DNA from 3 places in the Brevibacterium sp. LS14 genome. Region 2 is predicted to be linked to each of the others. Evidence: riboswitches for the same ligand, from Rfam matches in the RefSeq annotation. Region 2 holds a riboswitch; each other region holds the start of a gene.
The links. Region 2 has a riboswitch for thiamine pyrophosphate ahead of thiO (glycine oxidase ThiO). Riboswitches for the same ligand answer to the same signal wherever they lie in the genome.

Region 1: it holds a riboswitch for thiamine pyrophosphate, as region 2 does, so the genes downstream of both, EZE58_RS01835 (ECF transporter S component) here and thiO (glycine oxidase ThiO) in region 2, are expected to answer to the same signal.
Region 3: it holds a riboswitch for thiamine pyrophosphate, as region 2 does, so the genes downstream of both, thiC (phosphomethylpyrimidine synthase ThiC) here and thiO (glycine oxidase ThiO) in region 2, are expected to answer to the same signal.

What each region holds. Positions count from the first base shown of each region.
Region 1 is NZ_SJXG01000011.1:65,685-72,598, reverse strand. It holds gene EZE58_RS01850 (MmgE/PrpD family protein) at 1-601, opposite strand, end outside; gene EZE58_RS01845 (DUF4916 domain-containing protein) at 818-1,357, shown strand; gene EZE58_RS01840 (universal stress protein) at 1,732-2,730, shown strand; TPP riboswitch at 2,800-2,908, shown strand; gene EZE58_RS01835 (ECF transporter S component) at 2,934-3,563, shown strand; gene EZE58_RS01830 (ABC transporter ATP-binding protein) at 3,563-5,053, shown strand; gene EZE58_RS01825 (energy-coupling factor transporter transmembrane component T) at 5,046-5,882, shown strand; gene EZE58_RS01820 (hypothetical protein) at 5,890-6,432, opposite strand; gene EZE58_RS01815 (hypothetical protein) at 6,504-6,809, shown strand; gene EZE58_RS01810 (putative quinol monooxygenase) at 6,818-6,914, opposite strand, start outside.
Region 2 is NZ_SJXG01000031.1:169,933-176,846, forward strand. It holds gene EZE58_RS03625 (thiazole synthase) at 1-492, opposite strand, end outside; gene thiS (sulfur carrier protein ThiS) at 494-730, opposite strand; gene thiO (glycine oxidase ThiO) at 727-1,908, opposite strand; TPP riboswitch at 1,899-2,001, opposite strand; gene thiE (thiamine phosphate synthase) at 2,025-2,702, shown strand; gene EZE58_RS03645 (2-dehydropantoate 2-reductase) at 2,699-3,613, shown strand; gene arsM (arsenite methyltransferase) at 3,739-4,509, opposite strand; gene EZE58_RS03655 (amino acid permease) at 4,694-6,175, shown strand; gene EZE58_RS03660 (iron-siderophore ABC transporter substrate-binding protein) at 6,270-6,914, shown strand, end outside.
Region 3 is NZ_SJXG01000056.1:52,491-59,404, reverse strand. It holds gene EZE58_RS12990 (TRAP transporter fused permease subunit) at 1-1,308, shown strand, start outside; gene EZE58_RS12985 (TAXI family TRAP transporter solute-binding subunit) at 1,467-2,459, shown strand; gene thiC (phosphomethylpyrimidine synthase ThiC) at 2,638-4,428, opposite strand; TPP riboswitch at 4,425-4,535, opposite strand; gene EZE58_RS12975 (M18 family aminopeptidase) at 4,909-6,216, opposite strand; gene EZE58_RS12970 (DUF1684 domain-containing protein) at 6,321-6,914, shown strand, end outside.

The DNA of each region.
Region 1 (6,914 bases), on a different contig from region 2:
CGTGCAGGGCCTGCTGGATTGCCTGGAAGGTCACCTCGGTGGGCAGGTGGAGCATCGCCCCGATGCCGGCCGCGGCCGAGGGGCCGAGGTGGGCGACATGGTCGATCTTGTGCTGGTGCAGGCTCATGCCCTTGACGAGGTCGACCTGGATCTCGTACCCGGTGGCGATGCCGTTGATGAGGTCCGCTCCCCCGATGCCCATGTGCTGGGCGACGGCGAGGATCGGCGGGATGTTGTCACCGGGATGGGAGTACTCGGCGGCGAGGAAGGTGTCGTGGAAGTCGAGTTCGCGCACGGCCACGCCGTTGGCCCAGGCCGCCCACTCCGGGGAGAAGCGCTCGGCGAGGGGAAGTCCGAAGATCGTCGCACCCGGGGTGAAGGGGTGCGCCTGTGCCTGCTCGCGGGCGTGGGTGGGGGCCGAACGGTTCACCGAGGCGGCCGCGACGGCGGCGTTGTCGATGACGCGGTTGATCACCATCTCGGTGACCTCGGGATCGACGGGCGTCGGGTCGGAGGCGACCTCGGCGATCTTCCAGGCGAGCTGATCCTCACGAGCCAGGTTCTCTGAGCTCTTGTGGGTACGGACCTCATGATCAATCATGGACAATCCCTTCAATCGTCGTTGACCGCTGCGGGCCATGTCACGACCGCCGCTGGCCGGAGAGTGGTTGACTCAACTGTAGGCCACGTCACTGCGACGCTGCGGCCCGGCCGGAGTTTTATCTTGACATCAAGATACTTTACCCGACCGGCATGAGCCGCCTCGACCCCCCTCCTCCCACCCGTCCGTCGAGGTGAACTGTGACACAATCGGGATATGACCCGCACTGCCCTCGACTTCGACGAGAACTGGTTCGACGACAACGAGTTCGCCCAGCTTCGTCGCCGTCTCCCCATCCCCTATGTCAATGCCATCCCCGTCCGCGTCGGAGAGGCCGGCGATGTCGAGGAGATCGGCCTCCTGCTGCGCCGCCTCGACGACGGCACCCTGGGTCGCGAGGTCGTCGGCGGCCGCATCCGCTACCACGAGTCGATCCGCGCGGCTCTGCTGCGCCATGCCGAGAACGACCTGGGTCCGCTCGCGCTGCCGGTCGTCCCCCCGGCCATCGCGCCGTTCCACATCGCCGAGTACTTCCCCACCGAGGGAGCGGCGCTCCTCCACGACCCGCGTCAGCACGCGATCTCGATGTGCTTCGTCATGGAGGTCCGCGGCGAGTGCACCCCGCGCGCGGACGCGCTCAGCCTCGACTGGCTCACGCCGTCGGAGGCGCTGCGCGAGGACATCGCGAGCGAACTCTCCCACGGTCAGGAGCACATCATCCGCGCGGCCCTGAGTTACCTCGGCTTTCCCATCTGAGGCCGGGCTGTCCATCGGGCCTGCGCCCGGCGCCTACGCGGGGTGCCGCCCGGTTTTCCGCGGCGCGCTGCGACTCGAGGACGCTCAGTGTCGATTCGCGAGCCAGAAATCGACACTTGGCGTCCTCGACTCGGCAACCCCATGCGCCCGCCGGCCGCTCAGCCACCCCGCGGGCGTACAGCCACCCCGCGGCGCCACAGCAACTCGGCGGTGCCACAGCCACCCCGCGGCGCCACAGCAACCCGGCGACCGCCTCGGCGACTTTTCTACACGCTGTAGAAGTGCACTGGTAGACTGGAGGCGACGACGACGGATGTGGTTTTCGGGGCCGCCGTCATCGTCAGGGTTGGTCAGGCCCCGTCGAGAGGACTGCCATGAACGCTGACGCCCACCGGAACCCCGCTCGCCAGGCCGCTGCGAACCCGACCGATGACCGCGCCGCCGACCCGCGGCCCGCCGAGTCCGGACTCAGCCGCGACCTCGGCGTCCTCGTCGGCTTCGACGGATCCGAACTCGCGGCCCTGGCCCTGCGCTACGCCGCGATCGAAGCCCTCCACCGCGGCGTCCCCCTGACCGTCGTCACGGCGTTCACGATGCCGCTGATGATCTACCCGAACATGGCCTCCATACCCTCCGAACCCGAGGACGAGGCCGCACTGCGGGGAGCCGAGAAGCTCCTCGCCGAGGCGTCCGAACTCCTCGCCGATCATCCCGAACCCGTGACTTACGCGGCCGAATCCGGCGACGCCGCCGGCGTCCTCGTCAACCTCAGCTCCAACGCCGAGGTGGTCATCGTCGGCGCCCGAGGGCGCGGCGGGTTCCTCGGTCGCATGCTCGGATCGGTCTCCACGGCCCTGCCCCCGCACGCGCACTGCCCGACGATCGTCGTCCCCCAGCACTCAGCACAGCGCGGCGAGGCCCGCGGACCGGTCGTCGTCGCCGTCGACGGTTCGGAGGCCGCGCGGATCGCGATGTTCACCGCCGCCGAGGTGGCCGCCTCGAGGGAGGCCGGACTCGAGGTCGTCTCCGTCCTGCCCGCCGGCGAGGAGTGGCTCTACTGGTATCCCGAGCTCGAGCTCGGCGCCGACGTCGCCGACCGTCGGCAGAAGCAGCTCGAGACCGCGCTCTCGGCGGAGGCGGATGCGCTCGGCGAGCAGTTCCCGAGTCTGCCGATCTCCACCTCGGTGGTCGTCGGCGATGCGACCGCGATGCTCTCGGAGGCGACGAAGCGGGCGCAGCTGACGGTGATGGGCACGCGTGGTCGCGGAGCGGTCAAGAGCGCGCTGCTCGGCTCGGTCTCCCGCGGGGTCCTCCACCATGCCGAGGGTCCGGTGATGATCGTCCCGAGCTGGCCACAGCCGCACGACACATGACGACCATCGCCGCCTGCCTGATCGCCTGACGCGGTCCCGACAGGCGGCGCGGCGGGTGCTGTACAGTAAGTCTCACGACAGGGGAGCGCCAGCAGGGGCGCTGAGAGTGCAGATCATGCTGCAGACCCTCGAACCTGATGCGGCTAGCACCGCCGAAGGAAGTCGAGACTCTTCTACCCCTCCTTGAGACACGAGGAGGCACAATGCCGAGAACCACCGCGCCCGGAACCGCCGCGAAGTCCGCACCCGCCTACACGCAGGCCCCGCCGACGAAGAAGTGGCGCGTCGTCGACTACGTCGTCACCGCGGTGCTCGGCATCGCGGTCGGCCTGATCTTCTGGGTGCTCGCCGCCAGCTGGAAGGTCATCGAACTCGGCTTCCAGGCCTTCCCGCCCTCGATCGGACTCATCGCCGGACTCTGGGTGCTCGCCGGACCTCTGGCCGGCGCCATCATCCGCAAGCCCGGTGCCGCGCTGCTCTGCGAGGTGCTCGCCGCGATCGTCGAGGGCGTCCTCGGCTCCCACTTCGGCTCGACCGTGCTCCTGTCGGGCTTCATCCAGGGCCTCGGTGCCGAACTCGTCTTCGCCGCCTTCGGCTACCGGAGGTTCACGCTGTGGGTGACGACGCTGTCCGGTCTCGTCGCAGCCGCCTTCATGGCCGTGAGCGAGAACATCCTCTACAACGCCGAATGGCAGCTGACCTACCAGCTCGCCTACGCCGTGTGCGCGATCGTCTCCGGCATCGTCATCTCCGGCATCGGTGCGTGGTACGCCTACCGTGCGATCGCGAAGACCGGGGCGCTGTCCTCGTTCGCCTCCGGCCGCATCCGCTGATGGGTCTGCCGATCCGCGCTCGCGGCTATTCGTGGCGGCACGCCGATCGGGACACGCTCGCCGTCGGCCCCCTCGACCTCGACATCGCCGCAGGTGAGAAGGTTCTCCTCCTCGGCCCGTCAGGGGCGGGGAAGTCGACACTGCTCCACGCGATCGCGGGTGTCCTCCCCGTCGAATCGGGTGAGGCCGGAGGAGAGCTCGTGATCGGTGACGCCCCACCGGATCCTCGCCGAGGTGTGACCGGGCTCGTCCTCCAGGACCCCGATTCGCAGGTGATCTTCTCCCGCGTCGGCGACGACGTCGCCTTCGGAATGGAGAACATCGGGATGAGCGCCGAAGTCATCGACGAGCGCATCCCCGCCTCCCTGGCAGCGCTCGGCCTCGACCTGCCCCTCGACCACCCCACGGCCGCACTCTCCGGGGGCCAGAAGCAGCGCCTCGCACTCGCCGGCATCCACGCGATGGCACCCGAGGTCATCGTCCTCGACGAACCGACGGCGAACATCGACCCCGCCTCGGCGGCCTCGGTCCGGGACGCGGTGCTCACGGTCCAGGCGGCCACCTCGGCGACGATGATCGTCGTCGAGCACCGGGTGAGCCTGTGGTCGGACGACGTCGACACCGTCATCGTCCTCGGCCGCGGTGGGGTCGTCGCGCAGGGATCGCCGTCCGCGGTCTTCGGTGATCCCGCCCTCGCCGAGGTGCTCCGGGCCACCGGGATCTGGGTGCCCGAGTCCGGCTCCCGCACTCCCCCGCGTCAGCCGGGAGCGTTGCGATCCGGCGAGCCGGGAGGGACGGTGCTCACCGCTGAGAGGCTGAGTGCGGCCCGGCCACGGGCGGGGGTGCCTGCGACCACCGACCACTCGCTCGAGATCCGAGCCGGCGAGGCGGTCGGCATCGTCGGACCCAACGGCGCCGGCAAGTCGACGACGGCGCTCACCCTGGCCGGACTCATTCCCGAGTTCGCAGGCGAAGTGCGCGCCCACGGGACACTGGCCGAAGGCGCAAAGCACGAACGGCCCTTCCGCTGGCCGTCGGCCTTCCTCGCACCGAGGATCGGAATGGTCTTCCAGGAGCCCGAACACCAGTTCCTCAAGGCCAGCGTGGCCGACGAGCTCGCCCTCGGCCCCAGGTTGGCCGGATGGAGTGAGAGCGAGGTCGAATCGCGGGTGACCAGCCTGCTCGAGACACTCGGGCTCACCGAGATCGCCGACGCCCACCCGCAGGGACTCTCCGGCGGCGAGATGCGGCGGCTGTCAGTGGCGGCGATGATCGCGCCCAGGCCGCGGGTCCTCATCGTCGACGAGCCGACATTCGGTCAGGATGCGCTGACCTGGGCGGGACTTGTCACGCTCTTCCTCGACGTCCTCGACCACGGCAGCGCGGTCGTCGCCGTCAGCCACGACCACGACTTCCTCGACGCGATCGGGGCCAGGCGTGTGAGCCTCGGAACGAGCGCGCAGCCGCTGCGAGGTGAGCGCGTTGAGTGAGGCCGCGCCCGCCCGAGAGAGGGTCGCGATCGAGGATCCCGGTCAGCTCATCCCCGTCGTCCGGTCGACTGTGCTGGTCCGGTGCAATCCGCTGACGAAGATCGCCGTCGCCCTCATCCTCATGGTCGGGGCGCTGCTGAGCATCGACATCGTCTCGGCCGGGGTCGTCCTCGGCTTCTCCCTGCTCGCTCTGCCGCTGAGCGGGCTCGACCTGTGGGCAGCACTCAAGCGCCTGTGGTTCCTGCCGCTCGGGGCGCTGCTCGCGGCATGGGGCACGGCGATCCTCGCGGAGAAGACCGGGGCGGTCGTCGTCGATCTCGGTCCGATCCTCATGACGACCGGGTCCCTCGAATCCGCCGCGGCGATCTTCGTCCGTGCCCTTGCGCTTGCCGTCCCGCTTGTCGTCCTCGCCTCGACGATCGATCCGAGGGATCTCTCGGATGCGCTCGTCCAACATCTGCGACTGCCGGAGACCGTCGTCGTCTCGGTGCTCGCGGCCTCGCGTCTGCTCGGCCTCCTCGTCACCGAATGGCAGACCCTGGCGATGGCGCGTCGCGCCAGGGGGCTCGCCGGCGGGTCCGTGCTGCGGCGCACCGGAAGCCTCTTCGCCGGGATCTTCGTCCTCCTCGTCCAGTCGATCAGGCGGGGGACGAGGCTGGCGATGGCGATGGAGGGTCGCGCCTTCGGGCGACGGGGACGCACGTGGCGGCGACGCTCACGATTCGGGATCGCCGACGCGGTCGTCGTGCTCACCGCGCTGGCCGTCACCGTGGCGGCGATCGCCTCGGCGCACCTGCTGGGGACATGGAACCCGATCATCCCCGGCTGAGGCGGGCTCACACCTGACCGATGAGGTCCTTGAGGTGGGAGCGCCAGTCTTCGAGCGCCTCGGCGCTGGGCAGCTTCGAGGCGGTGAGGGCGAGGAGGGTGCGGTCGTCGTCCTTGGGTTCGGCGGCGGCTTCGACCTTTGTGCCGTCGACGAGGTTCGCTCGCCAGTAGGAGCGCTTGGGTGTGGTTGAGACCCGCGGTTCACCGTCGAGCGCGACCCCGCCGAGTTCGCCGTCGACGAGGGCGGCGACGCGGTCGATGACGTCGCCGCGCTCGCCGGTCACAGTCCGGGAGACGGCGACGTCGAAGGTGCCGTCGGCGCGCTGGCCGGGGACGCGGCGCCCGATCTCCTGCTCATAGGCGACGACGGCCCCTTGCACCCACCATCCGTGGTTGTCGACGACGCCGTCGAACTGCGGGTAGAGGGCGTCGGCGAGTTCCTTGTGGCTCGCGTCCTTCCCGCCGGCTTTCTCGAGGCGCTGCCGGGTCGTGGACCAGGGCTCGCCGAGGGCCCGTTCGATGGACTCGATGTTCTGCGCTTTCGTCGCCATGGTCTGAGTCTATGACGCGTGCGCGGTCGCGGCATCGCTGCGGCTCTGCCTGCTCGACGTAGACTGCCGCCATGGCGGGCGAGGCTGAGTACACCGAAGACGAGAAGTGGCTGGTCGTTCGCGGTCGGCGATGGCGGCGGACCGATCCCGCCCTGCCCGATCGTGTCGTCGAGGACCTCAAGAGCCACCTCGGTCGGGCGCGCAACGCGGTGAAGGCGGCGAGGAAGGCCGAGGATTCAGCGGCACTGCGGCGAGCCCGGGATCGCGTCGACCTCGCGAAGAGAGGGCTGGGCGAGCGCGGGGAGAAATGGTGGGAGCTCCCCGTCGATGAACGGCTGACCCGAGCCGAGGAGGCTCTGAGCGAGCTCAGTCGATGACGACGAGCTCAGTCGATGACGAGTTCGCCCATCTCGTCCCAGCCCTCGCCGTCGATCTTGCGGGAGATGATCTTCGGTGTCGAGGCGAGCAGCGGACGCATGGAT
Region 2 (6,914 bases):
GGGGTTGAGGATGCCCAGACCCGAGCCGATCGGGGCCCCTGCCGGCATGACCGCGGCGACCCCGGCGTCCTCGAGGCGCTTCGCGAGCGCCGGATCGTCGTTGGTGTAGGCGAAGACCGTGAACCCGTCGAGGACGAGCTCCTCGGCCGCCCGGAAGAGCTCGACCGGGTCGGGCAGGAGGGTGTCCTCGTCAGCGATGACCTCGAGTTTGACCCACGAGGTCTCGAGCGCCTCCCGGGCGAGCTTGGCCGTGAGCACAGCGTCCCGGGCGGTATAGCAGCCCGCGGTGTTCGGCAGGGAGCGGATGCCGAGTCGTTCGAGGAGGGCGAAGACCGAGTCCCTGGCGTCAGCGTCGAAACGGCGGATCGCCACGGTCGTCAGCTCCGTCGCCGAGGCGGTCAGTGCGTTCTCGAGGATGCTCAGGGTGCTCGCCCCTCCGGTGCCCATGACGAGGCGGGAGTCGAAGGTCGCTCCGTCGATCGTCCAGCTCATCTCAGCCTCCCTGCACAGCAGTGACGATGTCGACGGTCTGGCCGTCGACGATGGCGAACTCGGCCCAGAGTCCACGGCGGATGACCTCACCGTCGACAGCGAGGGCCACCCCGAGACGGCCTCCGTCGACGGGAGTCCCGTCCGTCGCGAGCTGCCTGCCGGTGACGTGCTCGACGAGCGAGCGGGCCGTGGTGCCTGAGGCGAGCTCGCTGCTCTCCCCGTTGAGTGTGATGGTCATGGTTCCTTCCTTGCTGTGGTCATCGCCGCCACAAGGCGCGGAGACGGGCTCTCGTTCGACTGTGCGGCTTCGGAGAAGCGGCGGGGAGCAAGGGCCGCGGGCGCCCCTGCGGGCAGCCACGGCGAGTCCTCACCGCGGGTGAGATCGGCACCGAGGCGGGCCCCGAGCGGAGTGAGGAGGATCCCGTGGCGGAAGTACCCGGTGGAGACGACGCAGCCGGGGTCCGTGCGCCCGATGAACGGCACGTCATCGGGTGATCCGGGTCGGGCACGCGCAGTGATCTCGGTGATCTCGGCATCGAGGATCCCGGGCACGAGCCGTTCGGCATCGTGGAGGAGACGGTGGACTCCCTCGGCGAGCACCCCGGGCCGTCCGTCCTCACGGGACGTGGCGCCGAGGACGAGTTCCCCGTCGGGGCGCGGGACGATGTAGACGGGCCGACCGGCGACGAGTCCGCGGATGGTGCGGGTGAGCAGCGGCGGTGCGCTCGCGTCGGTGCGCAGCCGGATGATGTCGCCGTGCACGGCTCGCAGCGGCAGGTCGGGGACGCCGGCGATCGTCCCCACCGCTTCACCGGCGGCGACGACGACCTGGTCGGCGGTGAGGCTGCGCCCATCGGCAAGAGCGACGCCGACGGTGCGGCCGCTGACGCGGACGAGTCCGGTCGCCTCCTCACGGACGATGTCGTCGTCGAGGAGCGAGAGCAGGGCGCCGGTGATCCGTCGTGGGTCGACGGCATGATCGCCGGGGATGCGCACCGCCCCGCTCACCCCTGGCGAGAGGGCGGGCTCGAGATCGCGGGCCCGGGATCCGGTGATGAGTTCGACCTCGGACCCCGCCTCGGCCTGCAGGGCGCGCAGGTCCCGCAGGGTCGCGAGATCCGCCCTGTCCCCGGCGCACACGAGGGTCTCCGTCTGCGTCTCGCCGAGGTCGTGCCCGGTCTCGGCGGTGAGTCGCGAGGCGAACTCGGGGTAGAGATCGGCAGAGGTGCGCATGAGGGGGAAGAGCGGAGACTGCCCCCACGCGATCTCCGCGGCCGGGGCGATCATGCCGGCGGCGGCATACGAGGCCCCTTCGCCGGGTGCGGGGTCGATGAGCGTGACCGACGCTCCCCGGCCACGCAGCTCCCATGCTGTGGCGAGCCCGATGATCCCGGCCCCGATGACGATGACGTGCACTGTATTCTCCCTCCGGCGGCATGACCCGCATCAGGTGCGGCGGTCGGCACGAAGCCCTCTCAGCCTCCCAGCGAGGCTCCCGCGAACTCCTCTACTCTAGGAGCATGGTTCCCGTGATGACAACGTCCTCCGCCCAGCGAGACACGCAGACCACGACTCGAACCGCGCGTCGGCGCGCGCTCGAGGCGGCCCGCCTCTACCTCTGCACCGATGCCAGGACCAAGCAGGGCGATCTCGCCGCGTTCCTCGACGCCGCATACGCCGGGGGCGTCGACATCATCCAGCTGCGCGACAAGAGCCTGGAGGCACGAGAGGAGATCGCCGCCCTCGAGGTCCTCCGGGACGCCGCCCGCCGCCATGGCAGGCTCTTCTCCGTCAACGACCGTGCCGACGTCGCCCTCCTCGTCGGCGCCGACGTCTTCCACGTCGGACAGGGTGACCTCACGAGCGGCCAGGCCCGTGCCGTGCTCGGACCCGACGTCCTCCTCGGCCGTTCGACCCACTCGATCGACCAGGCGCTCGCCGCCGACGCCGACCCCGACATCGACTACCTCTGCCTCGGGCCCGTGTGGGAGACCCCGACGAAACCCGGGCGACCGGCCGTCGGCCTCGAGCCCCTGCGGGAGATCACCGGACGGGTGAGTACGCCCTGGTTCGCGATCGGCGGCATCGCCGCCGGTGAGCGGCTCGACGCGGTGCGCGAAGCCGGAGCCGAGCGCATCGTCGTCGTCCGCGCCGTCACCGAGGCCGATGATCCCGCCGCAGCGGCAGCGACCCTGAAGGGAGAGCTGTGAGGATCCTCATCGCCGGAGCCGGGGCCACCGGGGGAGCGTTCGGCACCCGCCTCGTCGAAGCCGGACGTGACGTCACCTTCCTCGTCCGACCCGAGCGCGCCGAGGCGCTGCGCGCATCGGGGCTGCGCTTCATCGGCCCCGACGAGGACAGGACGAACCCGGTGGCCGTGACGACCGCCGAGGAGCTCGCAGCGAACCCGATCCCTGCGGACCTCGTCCTCATCGCCGTCAAGGCCAGCGGCCTCGACCAGGTCATCGACGACATTCGCCCGGCGATCGGGCCGGACACGCTCATCATTCCGTTCCTCAACGGCATGGCCCATATCGACCGCCTGGACAGGGAGTTCCCCGGGCAGGTGCTCGGGGGCCTCGTGAAGATCATCGGCACGATGCGCGGATACGACGTTGTGCAGATGACGGACATGGCGACGATGACGATCGGCCGCCTCGGCGGGGGAGAGGTGCCTTCCGGGATCGTCGAGGCCCTCGACGTCCCCGGCTTCCGCCTCCAGGTCATCGATGCCATCGATGACGCACTCTGGGAGAAGTGGGTCTTCATCGCCGCAGCCGGCGTGGTCACGTGCCTCTTCCGGGCGCCCGTCGGGGCGATCATGGCCGCCGGCGGCGAACCCCACGTCGTCGCGATCGTCGACGAGCTCGAAGCCGTGGCGATGGGCGCCGGACACCCGATCTCGGCGCGCTCCCGCGCGGTGACGCTCTCGATGCTCACCGCCGAGGGCTCCTCATTCACCTCATCGCTCTATCGCGACGTCACCGCCGGACTGCCCAACGAGACCGAGCACATCCTCGGCAGCCTCGCGGCGACCGCGGCGGGACTCGGGGTCGCGACCCCGCTGCTCGACCTCACTCTCGTGCAGCTGCGAGCAGGCGAGATCGACCGGGCGGGATGACCGGAGAGGGGTCTGCAGCCTGGCCGCGGTTTCGGAAGCCCGCGCGCACCGGCCGCCGCCTGCGCGGAGACGATGGGCCGCCTCGGCGAGACCGGAGAGCACGAGGGCGAGCGATGTTTCCAGGCTCAGCCGGCCGGCTTGACCGCCCGCACGATCGCCGAGTGCAGGCCGTCGGCGACCTCACGCGTGAAGTCGACCGCGACGTCGACGAATCCGACAGCGCGAAGACCGTCGACATACTCCGTTCGTGACAGAGCCCCGGCGATGCAGCCGACATGCGACCCGCGCTCACTGCGCTCCTGCGGGCTGAGACGGTCTTCGGAGACGACATCGGAGACTCCTATGCGCCCGCCCGGAGCGAGCACGCGGAACATCTCGCTGAGCACGGAGTGCTTGTCCGTGGAGAGGTTGATCACGCAGTTGGAGATGACGACGTCGACGGCGGCGTCCGGGAGCGGGACGGCTTCGATCGTGCCTTTGAGGAACTCGACGTTCGTCAGGCCCGACTTCGCCCGGTTCTCCTCGGCGAGAGCGAGCATCTCATCGGTCATGTCCACCCCGTAGGCGAATCCGGTCGCACCGACCCGGCGGGCGGAGAGGAGGACGTCGAGACCACCGCCCGAACCGAGATCGAGCACCCGTTCGCCATCCCGGAGCTCGGCGACGTCGGTGGGGTTCCCGCAGCCGAGACTCGCCTCGACGGCGCCGACGGGCATGCCCCCGACCGTCGTCGCGTCATAGAGTCCGGCACCGAATCCGCGCGGGGATTCGGGACAGCAGTCCGCGCTGCCGTCCTCGCGGAGCAGCTCATCGTTGCCCACTCCGGATGCGGAGGCCGTCGCCGCCTCCGCATAACGCGCCCGCACTGCTTCGCGGACCTGGTCGTCGTCAGCCATAGCGCTTCCTCTCCGTCGCTTCCTCGTCACCGGTGTGAGATCGATCCTGGTCGTCTCCCCAGCACGTGTCAACGCCGCCGTCCGCCCCCAGCCGCTCCGGCTGCGGCACCCGCGTCGCCGACGGCATGTGAGTAGAATGGCCGGGGCCTGCAACCGGGTCCGACAGCAACGAGCAGGGGACAGGATGACTCAGGCGGACACCTCGGCGACGGAGACCCGCGAACTCAAGCGGGGACTGCACACGAGGCACCTGCAGATGATCGCGATCGGTGGTGCCATCGGCACCGGCCTCTTCCTCGGTTCGGGCGGAACGATCTCTCAGGCCGGTCCCGGAGGCGCGCTGCTCGCCTACGCCGCGATCGGCGTCATGGTCCTCTTCGTCATGCAGTCCCTCGGGGAGCTCTCCACCCACCTGCCCGTCGCGGGTTCCTTCCACACGTACGGGTCGAAGTACATCAGCCCCTCCTTCGGCTTCGCCATGGGGTGGAACTACTGGTTCAACTGGGCGATCACGCTCGCCGCCGAGCTCGTCGCCGCCGGGGTGATCATGTCGTTCTGGCTGCCCGACGTGCCCTCGTGGATCTGGGCCGCGGTCTTCCTCGCCCTGCTCACCGGGCTCAACTTCCTCTCCGCCCGTGCCTTCGGCGAGGGCGAGTTCTGGTTCTCCGCGATCAAGGTCACCGCCGTCCTCGTCTTCCTCGTCCTCGGCGTGCTCATGATCGCAGGCATCCTCGGCGGACCCTCCCCGGGCTTCTCGAACTGGACGACCGGCGAGGCTCCGTTCGCGGGGGGATGGATGTCGATCATCGCCGTGTTCATGATCGCCGGCTTCTCCTTCCAGGGCACCGAACTCGTCGGCGTCGCCGCCGGAGAGTCGAAGGATCCGCGCCGGGACATGCCGCGAGCGATCCGCACGGTGTTCTGGCGGATCATGCTCTTCTACATCGGCGCGATCGTCGTCATCGGGTTCCTCCTGCCCTACACCGACCCGTCCCTGCTCGCCTCGGCCGACAATGAGGACATCACCGCCTCACCCTTCACCCTCGTCTTCGAACGTGCAGGCATCGCCGTGGCCGCAAGCGTGATGAACGCCGTCATCCTCACCGCGATCCTCTCTGCCGGCAACTCCGGTCTCTACGCGTCGACCCGCATGCTCTACGCGATGGCGAAGGAGGGCACCGCACCGAGGCTGTTCGCCCGCCTCAACGAGCGCGGGGTGCCTGTCATGGCGCTCTTCGCGACCGCCTTCGTCGGACTCTTCGGATTCCTCACCGAGGTGATGGGCGACGGGGCGGCGTACACGTGGCTCATCAACGTCTCCGGGCTCTCCGGATTCATCGTCTGGATCGGCATCGCGTGGTGCCACTTCCGCTTCCGCCGCGCCTACGTCCACCAGGGGCACGATGTCGAGAACCTTCCGTACCGGGCGCCCCTGTTCCCGATCGGGCCGATCATCGCCCTCGTCATGCTCATCGTCGTCGTCGCCGGACAGAACATCGAAGCCGTCGCCGACGGCCGTGTCCTCGAAGTCGCCTCGGCGTACATCGGGCTGCCGATCTTCCTCCTCGTCTGGGGACTCCACCGCCTCATCACCGGCCCCAGATCCCGATTCATCAGCCTCAAGGACGTCGACGTCGACGGACTCGAGATCACTCCGAAGGCCTGATCGCGCGCCTGCCGCGCGCACGATTCTGGGAACCCGCCCTCCTCGATTAAGCTAGGCTCACCTAAGACCAAGCTCGGCTGTGAGAAAGAGACCCATGCGCAGATTCCTCGCCCCCATCCTTGCCTCGGCACTGCTGCTGACCGCCTGCTCGGGCGGCGGCAGCACCCCGGAGGAGACCGCCGGCGGTGCCACGGTGGACACGAAGTTCGGCGCGGTCGAGGTCCCGGCCGACCCGCAGCGCGTCGTCGCTCTCGGGTGGGGCGACGCGGAGACCGCTCTTGCCCTCGGCGTCCAGCCGGTCGGTGCCTCCGACTGGGTCGAGTTCGGCGGGTCGGGAGTCGGCCCGTGGGCGGCCGACCTCTACACCACGCCCCCGGAGATCATCGCCACCATGGAACCCGACTACGAGGCGATCGCGGCACTCGACCCCGACGTCATCCTCGACGTCAAGAGCTCAGGGGAGCAGGAGCGCTACGACCGCCTCTCCGAGATCGCTCCGACCGTGGGCCCGCCCGAGGGCGGGGACAACTACCTCACCTCGATGGACGAGCAGGTGACGATGATCTCCGAGGCACTCGGCAAGGAGGACGAGGGGAAGAAGCAGCTCGAGGACCTCGAGGCGCAGTTCGCCGCCGCACGTGAGGCCAACCCCGAGTACGAAGGCAAGACCGTAACCGTGGCGGCGAAGACCTCGGAGGGCTGGGGCGCCTATGTCAAGGGCACCGAGCGCGTCCAGTTC
Region 3 (6,914 bases), on a different contig from region 2:
ACGGTCGCGCTCTCGGGCTTCCTTCTCGGCACGGTGTCGGGGTCGGGTACGGCCACGGCCGTCTCGCTCGGTGCGGTGACCTGGCCGGTGCTCAAGAAGGCCGGCTACCCGAAGGAGAATGCCGGCGGCATGCTCGCGGCCTCGGGTATCGGCGCGATCCTCTCTCCGCCGACCCTCGGCGCCGCGGCCTTCATCATCGCCGAGCTCCTCAACGTCTCCTACGGCCTCGTCCTCCTCTGGGCGGTCGTCCCGACCCTGCTCTACTACTTGGGCATCTTCCTCGCCATCGAGATCGACTCGCGCAAGATCGACGTCGACTACCGCCCGCCGCCGGGGCTGCGCTCGTGGCCGATCCTCAAGAAGGGCTTCTACCACTTCATCTCGCTCGGCATCATCGTCGTCTTCCTCGCCCTCGGCATGGCCCCGTTCAAGGCCGTCGTCTACGCGACGCTCGTCGGCATCGGCTTCGGCATCATCGAGATCGTCCTCACCCACCGCGGGCAGCCGACCGCGATCCTCCGGGCGATCTGGGACGTCATCTTCGGCGCACTCTCGACCGGCATCCGCTCGGTCCTGCCGGTGACGAGCGTGTGCGCGGCCGCCGGCATCATCGTCTCGACGATCACGAAGACCGGGCTCGGCCAGGTCATCTCCGACATCCTCGTCAAGGGCGCGCAGGCGATCTCGACGAACCCGACCGCCGTCCTCGTCTTCACGTGCATCTTCGCCGCGATCGCCGTGACCGTACTCGGTCTCGCGGTGCCCGTGACCGCCTCGTTCATCATCAGCTGGGTCATCGTCGGTCCGGCCCTCATCACCCTCGGCGTCCCCGAGGCGGCGGCCGCGATGTTCATCTTCTACTACGCCGTCCTCTCCGAGGTGTCCCCGCCGACCGCGCTCGCCGCCGTCGCCTCCTCGGCGATCACCGGGGGCCGGGTCATCGCGACGATGTGGCAGGCGTGCAAGTACGCGATCCCCGCCTTCCTCGTCCCGCTCGCCTTCACCTTCACCCCCGAAGGCGCCTCCCTCGTCGCGCAGGGCGGATTCCTCGGGGCCCTGTGGACCGGTGCCGTGTCCGCGTGCGCCGTCGCCGCGCTCGCCGCCGGGGCCGGCGGCTGGATCATCCGCCGAGCCGGCTGGCCCGAACGCGTCCTCTGCTTCATCGCCGCCGGCGCGCTCCTCTACCTCCAGCCGCTGTCGATGACCATCGGCTTCGCCGCCCTCGCCCTCGCCGTCGTCGTCCACCTCATCCTCCGACGTCGTCCTCGGAGTCCGCAGGCCACCCCCGCCGAGGCGGCCCACCCATGACCTCGCCCCTGACCTCCCAGCCCGGTGCGGGGACCGGGCGGCCCGGCCGCCCAACCGCCGATGCCAACTGCTGGCGCCAACCGCTGGCCCCCCATCGTCCACTGAAGCCGCTGTCACCGGACCTCCACTGAGACACCCACTAAGAAAGGGAAGAGCCCATGAAGAGAACGAAGATGTTCACCGTCACCGCGGCTGCGATCGCCGCAGTCCTGGCCCTGAGTTCGTGCGGCGGCAAGCGCGAGAACACCCCTGCCGCCGAAGGCGGTGACGGCTGCACGGCGGCGTCGGGACAGATCACGATCGCCACCGGCAACTCGACGGGCGTGTACTACGTCCTCGGCGGCGGTCTCGCGCAGCTGATCTCCGACAACACCGAGCTCAAGGCCACCGCCGCCGAGACGGGAGCCTCGGTGCAGAACCTCCAGCAGCTGGCGAAGGGCGACTACGACATCGCGTTCTCGCTCGCCGACACCGCAGCCGATGCCGTCACCGGCAACGCCGACTTCGACAAGCCCGAGGAGATCTCGGCACTCACGCGCATCTACGACAACTACACGCACGTCATCGTCCGCAAGGACGCGAACATCAAGTCCGTCGAGGACTTCAAGGGCAAGACGATCTCGACCGGATCACCGAAATCCGGCACCGAGGTCATCGCCAACCGCCTCATCGAATCCGCGGGCCTCGCCGACGGTGATGTGACGAAGCAGCGACTCGACCTGGCCAAGACGGTCGACGGGATGAAGGACGGGACGATCGACGGCATGGTGTGGTCGGGCGGTCTGCCCACCGCAGGCGTCACCGACCTCTTCACCTCGAACGGCGGGGACGTCGAGTTCGTCGACATCTCCGGGCTCGAGAGCAAGATGAAGGAGCTCAACCCCGTCTACGAGGTGGCCGAGATCCCCGCCGACACCTACAAGGGCGCGGGCACGGTGAAGACGATCGTCACCCCGAACGTCCTCATGGTCCGCAACGACATGGATGAGGGCACGCAGTGCGCGCTGACGAAGCTCATCTATGACAAGAAGGCCGACCTCGAGAAGGTCCATGCGGCCGCGAAGGACATCACACTCGACACCGCGGTGCCGCCGGAGCCGATCACACTCGCCCCCGGCTCGCAGAAAGCCCTCGACGAGCTGCAGAAGTGAGGGACTGAGTCCGTCGACGATGGTCAGCGCTCGATCCACGCGGCGCTCGAAATCCGCGTCCGGGGCGACTCGGATTTCCGGCTGCGCGTGGATCGGCGGCCTGGGTCCCGGCCCCGCGTGGATCGGCGGCCCGGGTCCCGGCCCCGCGTGGAACGACGCTGGCAGCGCCCCCGGCGCCTCAGCCTCGGCGGGGGCCGACCGTCGGCTCGGGAAGGTACACCTGGGCCCCGCGCTCGAGGAACTCCCGGCTCTTGGCCTGCATGCCCGCGATCGCGGCCTGCGCCTCGGCGCTTCCGTAGGTGTCGCGGATGTCCTGGGAGATGCGCATCGAGCAGAACTTCGGCCCGCACATCGAGCAGAAGTGCGCGGTCTTCGCCGGTTCGGCGGGCAGGGTCTCGTCGTGGAATGCCTCCGCTGTCTCCGGGTCGAGGCCGAGGGCGAACTGATCGCGCCAGCGGAACTCGAACCGCGCCTTCGACAGTGCGTCGTCACGGGCGCTCGCCCCCGGATGGCCCTTCGCGACGTCGGCGGCGTGCGCGGCGATCTTGTACGTGATCACGCCCGTCTTGACGTCCTCGAGGTCGGGCAGGCCCAGGTGCTCCTTCGGGGTGACGTAGCAGAGCATCGCGGTGCCGTAGCGGGCGATCTCCGTGGCCCCGATCGCCGAGGTGATGTGGTCGTAGCCGGGAGCGATGTCCGTGACCAGCGGACCCAAGGTGTAGAAGGGCGCGCCGTCGCAGAGCTCCTGCTGCCTCTCGACGTTCTCCCGCACGAGGTGGAGCGGAATGTGGCCGGGGCCTTCGACCATGACCTGGACGTCGTGGGCCCACGCGCGCTTCGTCAGCTCGGCGAGGGTGTCGAGTTCGGCGAACTGCGCGGCGTCGTTGGCGTCGGCGATCGATCCGGGACGCAGCCCGTCGCCGAGGGAGAAGGCGACGTCGTACTGGGCGAAGATCTCGCAGAGCTCGTCGAAGTGGGTGTAGAGGAAGTTCTCCTCGTGGTGGGCCAGGCACCAGCCGGCCATGATCGAGCCGCCGCGAGAGACCATGCCGGTGACCCGGTCCGCGGTGAGCGGGACGTAGCGGAGCAGCACGCCCGCGTGCACGGTCATGTAGTCGACGCCCTGCTCGCACTGTTCGATGACGGTGTCGCGGTAGATCTCCCAGGTGAGCGCCTCGGCGTCGCCGTCGACCTTCTCAAGCGCCTGGTAGATGGGGACGGTGCCGATGGGGATCGGGGAGTTGCGGATGATCCATTCGCGGGTGGTGTGGATGTCGTTGCCCGTCGAGAGGTCCATGAGGGTGTCGGCACCCCACTTCGCGGCCCACTGGAGCTTCTCCACCTCCTCGGCGATCGAGCTCGTCACCGCGGAATTGCCGATGTTCGCGTTGATCTTGACGAGGAACGCCTTGCCGATGATCATCGGTTCGGACTCGGGATGGTTGATGTTCGACGGGATGATCGCCCGGCCTGCGGCGACCTCGGAGCGCACGAGTTCGACGTCGCACTGCTCGCGGATCGCGACGTAGCGCATCTCCGGAGTGATGATGCCCTTCCTGGCGTAGTGCATCTGCGTGACGGTGCGTCCGATCTTCGCTCGCCGAGGTGACCGTTCCGGACCCAGCCATTGCTGAGAGGGCGCCCCGCGACGGACGGCGGCTCGGCCGTCGTCTTCGATGAGGTGTCCGCGCGCCTCGTAGGTCTCGGTGTCGTCGCGGTCGGCGATCCAGGGCGCGCGGTGCGGCGGAAGCCCGTGTTCGGGAACCGCGCCGGGGCCGACGGTGCGGTAGACGTGGACGGGCTCGTTGGGGCGGCCGTTCGTGTCCTCGAGGTCGATGCGGGTGACCGGCACGCGGATGCCGTGCTCGCTGTCCTCGACCCAGGCGAGCGAATGCGAGGGGTACTGCTCGAGGGAGAAGTCCTCGGCGGGCGTGGTGTTTTCGGATGTGTCAGGGGTGGGCGCAGTCATCTGCGATCCTCTCTTCCTCCGCCGGTATCAACCGGATCAGGTTCAACGGTCTCGAGCGGCCCTAGCCCGATCTCAGCCTCCTGCCGGAGGCCCCCGTGGGGTCACACAACGACTATCACAGTGTGCGCGTCGCCACAAAACAGCGCGTCCCGTCGACCGCCCGTCGACCGTTCGGCGGCCGCCTCGTCGACCGCCTTGTCGACTGTTCGGCGGCCGTCTCGTCGACCGCCCGTCGACCGCTGATCGCCCTCGATCCACGCGTACCCGGTCGCGCTCGATCAACGCGGCGGGAGAAAATCGATGCTCCCGCGAAGTCGGTCGCTCTCGATCAACGCGCAGGCGGAATTCCGCGTCTTGGGCGACGCGGAATTCGGGCCCCGCGTGGATCGGGGCTGGAAATGTCGGCTGCGCGTGGATCGGCGTGCGGAATGGCGGCGCCGGCCCCGCATGGATCGGCGTGCGGAGTGGCGGCGCCGGCCCCTACGCCCCCTGGAGGAAGGCCTTCGCGGCGGCGCCGAGGGCGACGACGTCGCTGATCGCGCACATCTCCCGCGCCGAGTGCATCGAGTAGAGCGCCGGTCCCACGTCGACGGTCGTCATCCCCATCCGCGTCGCCGTCAGCGGTCCGATCGTCGACCCGCACGGCACGGAGTTGTTCGACACGAAGTCCTGGTACTCGACCCCGGCCGCAGTGCACGCCTTAGCCCACACCGCGGTGCCCACGGCGTCGGTCGCATACCGCTGCTGCGCATTGTGCTTGAGCAGCGGTCCGCCGCCGAGGCGGGGCCGCACCTGCGGGTCGTGCCGCTCCTGATAGTTCGGGTGCACCGCGTGACCGGCGTCCGAGGACACGCACACCGACCCGGCCAGCGCGGCGAGGTGGTCGCTGCGCGTCGCGTCGGGGTAGAGGGAGGCGACGATGCGCTCGGCGACGTCGGCGAGGAACGGTCCGCTCGCCCCGGACCGAGAGTTCGACCCGATCTCCTCGTGGTCGAACCCGGCGAAGAGGGCGAGGTGGTCGAGCGCCTCGGCGTCGAGCCCGACCATCGCAGTGACCCCGGCGTGGACGGAGAGGAGGTTGTCCAGCCTCGGCGAGGCGAAGAACTCGTCCGCGGCACCGAAGAGCGCAGGCTCCTGGACGGGGATCGTGTAGACGTCGTGGCCGACGATGAGCTCGGGGTCCACCTCGGCGGAGGCGGCGAGGAGCTCGAGGATGTCGGCCTCGGCGAGGTCGGCGAGACCGACGATCGGGGTCGTGTGCCGCTGCTTGTCGAGGGTGAGGCCCTCGTTGACCTGCCGGTCGAGGTGGATGGCCAGCTGCGGGATGCGCGCGATCGCCCCGGTGCGCGCGAGAACGACGGTGCCGTCTGCGAGGCTGAGGCGCCCGGCGAACGCGAGCTCCCGGTCGAGCCAGGAGTTGAGCAGCGGCCCGCCGTAGATCTCGACGCCGACCTGGCGCACCCCGGCGGTCGTGAACTCCTCACCGGGCTTGAGCTTGAAGGCGGGGGAGTCGGTGTGCGACCCGAGGACGCGGAACGGCGGGATCACCGAGGTGGTCTCTGTCGGCGTCATCCACGCGATGATCGCACCGTCGCGGACGACGAAGTATCCGCGGCCGGGTTCGAGCGCCCAGGAGTCGCGTTCGTCGAGCCGGTGGAAGCCGGCGGCGCCGAGACGGTCGGCGGCGGCAGCGGTGGCATGATAGGAGCTGGGAGAGGCAGAGACGAATTCCGAGAGATCGGCTGCGACCTGCGCGTTTGCTGTCCGGTCGGTGGGAGGAGTGCTCATTTTCTCAGCCTATCCTTTGCGGTAGCTTTGATCACAGGTGCTTTGATCACAGCTCCGAAGCGGCAGACGCGGGACGACGAATGAGATTGCGAGGGGACTTCGACGTGAACCAATTCGTGGCCGAATGGAACACCTGGCGAGACTCGCGGAACTCGTCGTTGGCGACCCCCTTCGGCTGGCTCAGCGTCGTCGGCCTGCACTGGCTCGATGAGGAGTCGACCTGGCCCGACGCCCCCGGCACCTTCACCGTCGACGACGACGGCTGGGTGCGCCTCGCGCTCGACCCGAGCACGAAGGCCGGCCCCGCCGCACAGACCTTGGATCTTCTCTCCCGCCCCGCCGAGGACGGAGCTTCCGCCGAGGACGGAGCTTCCGCCGGGGACGGGGCTTCCGCCGGGGAGGCCTCCGCTGACGACTCGCCCCAGGTCAGGGTCAACGACACCGGTTTCAGTGCGAAGCTGCCGCCGGGCGGTTCGCTCGGCTGGTTCACCGTCGGGCACGTGCTCTACGAGCTCATCGACCGCGGTGGGCGGATCGGTGTGCGGATCCGCGACGCGAAGTCGCCGCTGCTGAGCAAATTCGTCGAGGTCCCCGTCTACGACCCCAACCGTGAGTTCGTCTTCCTCGGTCGCTTCACCCCCTATGAGCAGCCGCAGGCACAACCGGTCTCCACCGCGCAGGAGGGTCTCGAGCTGACG